Regions from separate parts of the Micromonospora sp. DH14 genome, predicted to be linked through region 2. Evidence: riboswitches for the same ligand, from Rfam matches in the RefSeq annotation. Region 2 holds a riboswitch; each other region holds the start of a gene.
The links. A riboswitch is a leader RNA that binds a small molecule or an ion and turns the genes downstream of it on or off. The one in region 2 is predicted to bind cobalamin.
Positions count from the first base shown of each region.

Region 1 (3,273 bases), on a different contig from region 2:
TGTACGAGGCGGCGCGCACCGGCTACCCGGAGCGGATGCGGACCTGGAGTCGAGCCCACCCGGAACGTCACGCCCGCTGAGGTCAGGCGGCCTCGACGGCTGACCGGGCCTGCTCGGCCGTCATCGGTTCGGCGTGGCTGGAGACGTACCACAGGTAGTCGTCCTGGAGCAGTCGGCGGACCAGGCCCAGGTCGGGGCCGTCGTCGGGTCGGCGCAGGTGTGCCGGCGGCGGGTAGAAGCAGTCGCCCAGCAGCATGACGCCCGAGTCCGGCACCAGCACGACGGTCGAGTCCGGCGCGTGCCCACCGCCGACGTGGCGTAGCCCGACTCCGGCCGGCAGTTCGTCGACGTCGGCGAAGGTCCGGGTCGGCGGCAGGACGACGAAGTCCGTCCAGGAGTCGATCGCGCGTGCGCGGGCCCGGAAGCTCGGGCCGAGGCGAGGATCGGCGCGTATCTGTTCGTCCAGGTAGCGGTGACTCCACGGCCGGGCGGCTTCGGCGCGCAGCAACGGCACGGCCGCATCGTGCGCGACGATCTCCACCGCGGGCCAGGCGCAGGCGCCCCAGACGTGGTCCCAGTGGTGATGGGTGTAGACCAGCCAGCGCGGCTGCGGCAGGCCGGCGGCGGTCAACGCGGCCCGGATCTCGCGGGCGTGCGCGGGGCTCTGCCCGGCGTCGATCATCACACTGCCGCGTTCGTCGGCGACGAAGGCGACGCCAGCCTGGACCGCCTCCGGGTCGGGATCGCCCGGGCAGAGCCAGACCCGGCCGGCCAGGTGGTGGAACTGCGGGGCGACCATGGTGATCGACCTCCGAGATTGATCACGGACACTGGTGTGGCGTTCGCCGATCCTAGGCCAGGGCGCCGTCTGCCAACGCCCGCCGGACGATCGGCGCAGGCCAGGGTAGGTGCGTCATCCCTTTGCTCTGCTTACCTATGGGCACCGGGCACGGAGAGTGACTGGTGCACATAGGTAAGCAGAGCAAAGGGAGAGTGGCATTGATGCGGGGCATTGCGACGTGCGGGTGGGAGGTCGCACCAATCGGTGAAACTCGATGAACAGCACCCGCCTGGCGGCGCTGGAGCCGGCGTTGACCGGCGGCGCGGGGGTGTGGCAGCATTCGCAGCCTGACGGCAGTGAAGGAAGTCGGTGCGAATCCGACGCGGTCCCGCCACTGTCACCGGGGAGCGATCCCCCCTCGTGAGTCACGGCCGTGTGTCTGCGGTTGGAAGGCCGGGGGAGAGCGTCGATCCGGAAGCCAGGATACTTCGGCCGTCGGGACGTACCCCAGGGCGTGGACACCCGAGGAGGACCCGATGACGCATGGCGTCTCTGTGACCGACGATCACCGTCGCGAACCGAGCGGCGGACGCCCCGCCGCGCCCCGACCCGGCCGCACCGACGCGCCGGCATCCGCACGCTCCCGCGCCGTTCACCGCTGAGTTCCCCACCGCGCCACCCGTCGCCGTCGGCCCCGCGCCGGTGAGCCGCCCGGGTCGCGGTGCCTGCTGAACCCCGCGCCCATCCCACGTCGCCAGTTCGCCTCGGCGAGCGCGTCGACGTCACTTTCCGGAGCCTGCCGTGCGCATCCTGCTGCTCTCCACCGCCGACACCGACCTGCTGGCCGCCCGCGCCAGCGGCGCCGACTACCGGTTGGCCAACCCCGCGCGGGTCACCCTCGAGGAGGTGCCCGCCCTGCTCGACGGGGTCGCCCTCGTCGTCGTACGCCTGCTCGGCGGCCGGCAGGCGTGGCCCGACGGCCTCGCCACGGTGCTCGCCACCGGCGTGCCCACGGTGGTGCTCGGCGGCGAGGCGACACCCGACGCGGAGCTGATGGCCAGTTCCACAGTGCCGTCCGGTGTCGCGACCCAGGCGCTGGCGTACCTGGTCGAGGGCGGCCCGGACAACCTGGGACAGTTGGCGCGGTTCCTCTCCGACACGGTGCTGCTCACCGGCGAGGGGTTCGCCCCGCCCGCGCGTACCCCGGCGTACGGGGTGCACGGCGCGCACCTGGCCGACCCGTACCGGCCCACAGTGGGAATCGTCTTCTACCGGGCACACGCCCTCGCCGGCAACACCGGCTTCATCGACGTGCTGGTCGAGGCGGTCCGGGCGGCCGGCGGCAACCCGCTGCCGATCTTCTGCGGCTCCCTGCGCGGGCTGACCGCCGACGCCGGCCCGCTCGGGCTCTTCGCCCGCTGTGACGCGCTGCTGGTCACCGTGCTCGCGGCCGGCGGTGCGGTCGCCGCCGACGCCTCCGGCGGCGGCGACGAGGATGCCTGGGACGTCGGCGCACTGGCCGCCCTGGACGTGCCGGTCATCCAGGCGCTCTGCCTCACCAGCACCCGGGCGCAGTGGGCCGACAGCGACGCCGGGCTGTCCCCGTTGGACGCCGCCATGCAGGTGGCCATCCCCGAGTTCGACGGCCGGATCGTCACCGTGCCGTTCTCGTTCAAGCAGATCGACGCCGACGGGCTCTCGGTCTACGCCGCCGACCCCGAGCGGGCCGCCCGGGTCGCCGGGATCGCGGTGCGCCACGCCCGGCTGCGGTACGTGCCGGCCGCCGACAAGCGTGTCGCGGTGGTGCTCAGCTCGTACCCGACGAAGCACTCCCGGGTCGGCAACGCGGTCGGCCTGGACACCCCGGCGTCGGCGGTGCGGCTGTTCGCCGCGCTCGCGGACGCCGGCTACCACCTGGGCGACGGCCCGGTGCCCACCGACGGCGACGCGCTCATCCACGCGCTGATCGCCGCCGGTGGCCACGACGTGGAGTGGCTCACCCCCGAGCAGCTGGCCGGCGCCGAGGCGCGGGTACCGGGGCAGACCTACCGGCGCTGGTTCGACCAGGTCCCGGCCGAGCTGCGCGAGCGGATCACTGAACACTGGGGTGAGCCGCCCGGCGAGCTGTACACCGACGGCGGCGACGTCGTGCTCGCCGGGCTGCGCTTCGGCAACGTGGTGCTGCTGATCCAGCCGCCGCGCGGCTTCGGGGAGAACCCGATCGCCATCTACCACGACCCGGACCTGCCACCGAGTCACCACTACCTGGCCGCGTACCGCTGGTTGACCGCGCCGGTCGCGGACGGCGGCTTCGGCGCGGACGCCGTGGTGCACCTCGGCAAGCACGGCACCCTGGAGTGGCTGCCCGGCAAGGGCCTCGGCCTGGCCGCCGACTGCGCGCCCGACGCGGTCCTCGGCGACCTGCCGCTGGTGTACCCGTTCATCGTCAACGACCCCGGCGAGGGCACCCAGGCCAAACGGCGGGCGCACGC
Region 1 covers NZ_JARVKT010000003.1:188,070-191,342, reverse strand. The annotation lists gene QCZ28_RS06775 (hypothetical protein) at 1-80, shown strand, start outside; gene QCZ28_RS06770 (MBL fold metallo-hydrolase) at 83-799, opposite strand; cobalamin riboswitch at 1,141-1,270, shown strand; gene cobN (cobaltochelatase subunit CobN) at 1,583-3,273, shown strand, end outside.
Region 1: linked by a shared signal. The riboswitch ahead of cobN (cobaltochelatase subunit CobN) and the one ahead of QCZ28_RS17655 (hypothetical protein) in region 2 are both predicted to bind cobalamin.

Region 2 (3,273 bases):
GGATTTCCTCCGCCTTGATGCCTGCCGGCGGCAGCTCGGCGCGAGCGAAGCCCAGGCGCACCAGCTTCGCCAGCAACTGCACGATGCCCGGCGTCGCCTCGCCCGCCTGGAGGGCCGCCTCGCCGGGACCGCCAAACACGAAGCACAGGCCCAAGACTCAGAAGTGCATCCTCGCACTGCCGAGCCTGTCGACGATTCGTGCGGGTAGCCGGCCCGACGTTGACGTAACCAGCGGCCGGCTCACCCGCTGCCGCTGGTCACGTCGACGGGACGCAGGTTTGTCAGACGCCGTAGCGCAGGTAGATGGTGTCGCCGACGGTCACGATCGTTCCGCGGGTCGCGGTGGCCGCGGTGCCGCCGTCCCTGGACACCTTCCAGGTCGAGGAGCCGCTGTTGGCAAGGCCGTTGATAGCGGTGATGGTGCCGGTTCCGCTGGTCGGGATGAGGGCGGTGACGCACCCGCTCGGAACGGCCGCGCCGACGGCGGCGTCCAGCACGGCGCCGAGGGTGGTGGTGGCGGCGGTCGGCGTCAGCGTGACCGCGCACGGCGTGATGCTGCCGCTGCCGTTGTCGATGATCACGGCGAGCCGGGTGGCGGTGCCGGCGGTGAATCCGCTCGCCGCGACCCAGGTGGGCGCGCCAGTGGTGACCGGGGTCGGGGGAGCGGCGGTGTAGCCCGCGCCGGCGAGCGCGCGGACCGCGTCGATGGAGGCGTACGCCGACGGGGTGGTGTTGGTGGGCAGGTACTTGAACCCGCCGCCGCTCAGCTGCTGCGCGCGGAGGAAGTCGATCGGGGTCTTGCCGGCGGTGGTGGTGAAGTCGGTGCCCTGGCTCGGGATGCCGCAGGCGTTCAGGCCGGAGACCGCCCAGGCGTTGGAGTCGGTGTTGATGCCGAACATCGAGGTGAAGGCGCCGGAGGCGTTGACGAGCTTGCTCTTGAGGAAGTTCTTCGCCTGCACGACGTCGGTGTCGGTGTTGGGCACGCCGGCGGCGCAGAGGGCGGCCATGGCGGCGCCGGTCATGTCGATGTCGCTGGCGGTGGCGAGTTGGGTGGGGTTGCCCTCGGCCTGGGTGAAGGTCCAGCCGCCGTCGGTGTGCTGGTTGTTGCGGATCCGGGTGATCGAGAGGTTGAGCAGGGCCTGTGGCACCCGGGCGGTGCCGGCCTGGGTCTTCGCGCCGGCCAGGGCGAGAGTGCCGAAGACGGTGCCGTTGAAGTTGGCCGGCGGGCCGTAGTAGCCGGCCGAGCCGGTCTGCCAGTAGGCGATGGTGTCGGCGATCAGGTTGCGGGTGGGGGAGACCCGGGCGGGGTCGATGCCGGCGGCGTAGGCGTTCAGCACCCCACGCTCGTAGTCGGTGACCACCGGTGTGGTGCTCGGCCAGGACGCGGCGGAGAGTTGGTTGCGGTAGACGGTGCGGGCGTTCTTGGTCGTGTCACCGCTGGGGTAGACGTCGACGGCCGCGACGCCGGCGGGGGCGAACGCGCTGAACGCCCACTCGTTGGACAACCCGCCGCTGGCGTAGCTGCCGTCGGCGGCCTGCAGGGTCCGCAGGTAGGCGACACCGTTGGTCTTGGCGGTGGCGATCTGCGCCGCCGTTGAGGTCGCGGCGGCGGGCGCTGCACCGGCGGTGACAGCGACGACCGTGGCGATCAGCGCGGCGGCGGGAACTGTCGCGAGACGTCTCCGGGGACTGCCGGAGAATAGGCGCGAGGACATCGGGTCTCCTTGGGGGTACGGGGGCACGACTGCCTCGACCCGGGACCCAGCGGGAAAGCCGGCGGAGCGGGGCGGGCCGGCCGCAGGACGCGTGGGACGGATACCGCAGGTGCTGCGTCACCACGTGGGTAGTCGGGCTCGGGACGGCCAACCGTCCTCACCGTTGCGCGTCAGCCCCGGGTTTCCACCGGGTTCCCCCACGCGATGACGCGGTCACCGTATGGGAGGAGGCCCCTACCGCGCGCTGTTAGGTACATGACACGTTCTCGCGTTGACGGCGTGGTCGCGGTTGTGGTCCGATGACCCCGATCCAGCAGTCAGGGGAAGCCGGTCAAAGTCCGGCGCTGGCCCGCAGCCGTAGGTCCCGTTCTCGGGACGAGTCGGATTACCTGGCTGGATAGTGCACCGCAGCGCCGTCGAGGTACACGGCGCGGAGTCAGGTTTCCGGGGTTTGTCCTCGGGGTCCGCGTCCGCGCCTGCGCCGCTAGCCCCCGAGAGAGTCGCCATGTCCTCACTGGTCAGTCGCACGTCGCGCGTTCCTGCGGCGTGGTTGGCGGTTGTCGCCGCAGCGGTGCTCGGCGCGGTGACGCTGGTGGTGCCGACCTGCGCGGCGATCGCCGATCCGCTGGAGTCCTGCACCCCGACCCAGGGCGCGATCGTCGCTGTCGACTTCGGCGCCTGGGGTGGACCACTGTTGCGCGGCTGCGACGCCACCCCGACCACAGGTCTGGATCTGCTGCACGAGGCGGGCTTCACGACGACCGGCACCGCCCACGACGGGCCTGGGTTCATCTGCCGGATCGGCTCGCCCGACTTCGACGCCGGTGCCGAACGCCCCACGCCGGCCGACGAGGCGTGCCAGTTGACCCCGCCGGCGACGGCCTACTGGTCCTACTGGATCGCCCCGGCCGGGCAGGACCACTGGACCTACAGTCCACTCGGTGCGATGTCGCAGCGGCCGGGCCCGGGTGAGGTCGAGGCGTGGGTCTTCGGCGGCACCGACATCGGCGGCACCACCGGCGCGCCGAGCTTCACCCCCGCGTCGGTACGCGCCAGCGGCCCGACCCCGACCCCGACCGCAACTCCCACACCGACCACGACTCCGACCGAGCCGGCGCGGCCGACGGAGGCCCAGGTCAAGGCCGTCGCGAGCTACCTGGTGGGGCAGCTCACCGACGGCGACCACGTCGACAACGGCGGGGTCGACTACTACCGGACCATTGCCGTCGCCACCGCCCTGGCCGGGACCGGCGGTCAGGAGCAGACCCTCGCGAAGATCGTCGGCTACCTCCGGGCACACGTCGACGACGCGATCTTCCCGAACGGCGTCACCGCGCCACCGCACACCGCCAACGTCGCCAACCTCGCGCTCCTCGCCACGATCACCGGCGACGACCCCCGGGCGTTCGGCGACCGGGACCTGATCGCCACGCTCACCGATCGGGTGTGCGCCGCGACCGACTTCGACGCCGGCTGCGCCGCCGCCGGTGACTTCGCCGGATCGAGCGGACCGTTGACCCACGCGACCGCGCTGCTCGCGCTCAAGCGGGCCGGCGTC
Region 2 covers NZ_JARVKT010000012.1:79,758-83,030, forward strand. The annotation lists gene QCZ28_RS17650 (hypothetical protein) at 1-208, shown strand, start outside; gene QCZ28_RS17655 (hypothetical protein) at 282-1,715, opposite strand; cobalamin riboswitch at 1,821-1,943, opposite strand; cobalamin riboswitch at 1,996-2,127, shown strand; gene QCZ28_RS17660 (prenyltransferase/squalene oxidase repeat-containing protein) at 2,221-3,273, shown strand, end outside.

Region 3 (3,273 bases), on a different contig from region 2:
GCCGGTGTCGCGGATGATGCACGGGTCGGTGAAGTGTTCGTGCAGGTGGTCGACGAACTCGGTGACCCGGTTGGTGAGATCCCCCGAGATCGCCACGTAGTCGAGCACCGAGACGTGTTGGACCATCTCGCACAGCCCGACCCCGCCGGCGTGGGGGCACACCGGGATGTCGAACTTCGCGGCGAGCAGCAGCACGGCGACGATCTCGTTGATGCTGGCCAACCTGCCGGTGTCGAGCTGGCAGAAGTCGATGGCCTCGGCCTGGAACAGCTGCTTGAACATCACCCGGTTGTGGCAGTGCTCGCCGGTGGCCACGCCGATCGGAGCGACGGCACGGCGGACGGCGGCGTGGCCGAGGATGTCGTCGGGGCTGGTCGGCTCCTCGATCCAGAGCGGCTTGAACCGGGCGAGGGCGGTGACCCACTCGATGGCCTGGCCGACATCCCACACCTGGTTGGCGTCGATCATCAGGTTGCGGTCCGGGCCGAGGATCTCCCGGGCGATCGCGCAGCGGCGGATGTCGTCGTCGAGGTTGGCGCCGACCTTGAGCTTGACGTAGCCGTAGCCGCTGTCCACCGCCTCCTGGCACAGCCGGCGCAGCTTGTCGTCGCCGTAGCCGAGCCAGCCCGCCGAGGTGGTGTAGGCGGGGTAGCCGGTCCGGTCGAGCTCGGCGAGGCGGGCGGCCTTCGTGCCTTCCTTGGCGCGCAGGATGGCCAACGCCTCGTCCCGGGTCAAAGCGTCGGAGAGGTAGCGCAGGTCCGCGATGTCGACGAGTTGCTCGGGGGACATGTCGACGAGCAGCCGCCACAGTGGCTTGTCGGCGACCCGGGCGGCCAGGTCCCACGACGCGTTCAGCACGGCCGCCAGCGACAGGTGGACGACGCCCTTCTCGGGGCCGAGCCAGCGCAGCTGCGAGTCGGAGGTCAGGAGGCGGTAGACGGCGCCCATGTCCGCCGCCATCGTCGCCACGTCCAGGCCCACGAGGCGCTGTGCCTGGTGGACCGCCGCCGCCGCGACGATGTCGTTGCCACGGCCGATGGTGAAGGTCAGCCCGTGCCCCGCGAGCGGCGCGCCCGCGCCGTCGACGCCGTCGGTGTGCAGCACGACGTAGGCCGCCGAGTAGTCGCCGTCCTTGTTCATGGCGTCTGACCCGTCAGCGGTCAGGGAGGTGGGGAAGCGGACGTCCTCGACGGTGACGGCAGTGATCTGCGGCATGCGCTCCTCGCCCGGCTAGGCTAAAGATCAGATGATAACTAGGAGTATACGGACGGCTCGTTGAGCGCGTCAACGTTGTCGATCACTACGGACACCCAGACATATGATGTTTGTGTCGGGTGTCGGTCCACTGACCATTGTCAACACCGGCGCGGAGAATCGTGCCCCCGGTGCCGGCGTCCTCCGGGGCGGCGTGCGCGGCCCGGGTGGTGACGGTGGTCACCGCGCTGGCCGCCGACACGCCCGAAACCGACATGTGGGGTGTGACAACGGCTGCGTCCCTATATATGGTGTCGAGCGCAGCTGGTTCGGCCGCTCATCCGGCGCGGTCGAGGCAACAGGGAACCCGGTGGAAATCCGGGACTGTCCCGCAGCGGTGAGTGGGAACGACCGCCGTCATCAGCACTGGGCCACCCATCGGCCTGGGAAGCGACGGCCACTAGGAGACCGGCGAGCCCGGTCGTGCCCGCGAGTCCGAAGACCTGCCAGCGCGCCGCGTACCCGCACCCGGGTGCGCGGCGGTCCGAGGCCGCGTGGGACGGCTGACGCCACCTGATCCCACGCCGCGCCGGCGTGGCGTCCGTCGGTGTCTGTCTCCTCGCGTCCGGGCCACCAGGTCTCGAACTCCGAGGAGCGAGTGGTGACAGTCACCCAGGTAGTCCCGGCCGCCGCCGACACGCCCGCGCGGCGGACGCCGATGCGGGTCCGCAAGCGCGACGGCGCTACCGAGCCCGTGGACGTGAACAAGATCGTCCGGGCGGTCGAGCGGTGGGCCGACGACCTGACCGACGTCGACCCGATGCGGGTGGCCACCCGCACCATCAGCGGCCTCTACGACGGCGCCACCACCGCCGAACTGGACCGGCTCTCCATCCAGACCGCGGCCGAGATGATCGGCGAGGAGCCGCAGTACTCCCGCCTCGCCGCGCGGCTGCTGGCCGGCTACGTCGACAAGGAGGTACGCCGGCAGGGCATCACCTCGTTCAGCGCGGCGATCCGGGTCGGCCACGCCGAGGGTCTGATCGGCGACGACACCGCCGCGTTCGTCGCCGCACACGCCACGACCCTCGATGCCGCCGTCGACCCGGACGGCGACCGCCGGTTCGAGTACTTCGGCCTGCGCACCGTGTACGACCGCTACCTGCTGCGCCACCCCACCAACCGACTGGTGCTGGAGACCCCGCAGTACTGGCTGCTGCGGGTGGCCTGCGGCCTGTCCCGGACGGCGGACGAGGCGGTCGGCTTCTACCGACTGATGTCCAGCCTGGCCTACCTGCCCAGCTCACCGACCTTGTTCAACTCCGGGACCCGGCACACCCAGATGTCCTCCTGCTACCTGGTCGACTCCCCGCTCGACGAGTTGGACTCGATCTACGCCCGGTACGCCCAGGTCGCCAACCTGTCCAAGTTCGCCGGTGGCATCGGCATCGCGTACTCCCGGGTCCGCTCCCGCGGCGCGCTGATCCGGGGCACCAACGGGCAGTCCAACGGGATCGTGCCGTGGCTGCGCACCCTGGACGCGAGCGTGGCGGCGGTCAACCAGGGTGGCCGGCGCAAGGGCGCCGCCTGCGTCTACCTGGAGCCGTGGCACCCGGACATCGAGGAGTTCCTGCACCTGCGGGACAACACCGGCGAGGACGCCCGGCGCACCCACAACCTGAACCTGGCCAACTGGATCCCGGACGAGTTCATGCGCCGGGTCGAGGCCGACGAGATGTGGTCGCTGTTCGACCCGCACGAGGTGCCCGATCTGCCCGACCTGTGGGGGGAGCGGTTCGACGCCGCGTACCGGGAGGCCGAGGCGCAGGGCCGGTACGTGCGGCAGGTCCCGGCGCGGGAGCTGTACGGCACGATGATGCGCACCCTGGCCCAGACCGGCAACGGCTGGATGACCTTCAAGGACGCGTCGAACCGGCTGTGCAACCAGACCGCCGAGCCGGGCAACGTGGTGCACCTGTCCAACCTCTGCACCGAGATCGTCGAGGTGTCCAGCGACGCCGAGACCGCCGTGTGCAACCTGGGCTCGGTGAACCTCGCCGCCCACCTCGCCGACGGCGG
Region 3 covers NZ_JARVKT010000013.1:150,161-153,433, forward strand. The annotation lists gene QCZ28_RS18955 (enolase C-terminal domain-like protein) at 1-1,215, opposite strand, end outside; cobalamin riboswitch at 1,503-1,720, shown strand; gene QCZ28_RS18960 (ribonucleoside-diphosphate reductase subunit alpha) at 1,913-3,273, shown strand, end outside.
Region 3: linked by a shared signal. The riboswitch ahead of QCZ28_RS18960 (ribonucleoside-diphosphate reductase subunit alpha) and the one ahead of QCZ28_RS17655 (hypothetical protein) in region 2 are both predicted to bind cobalamin.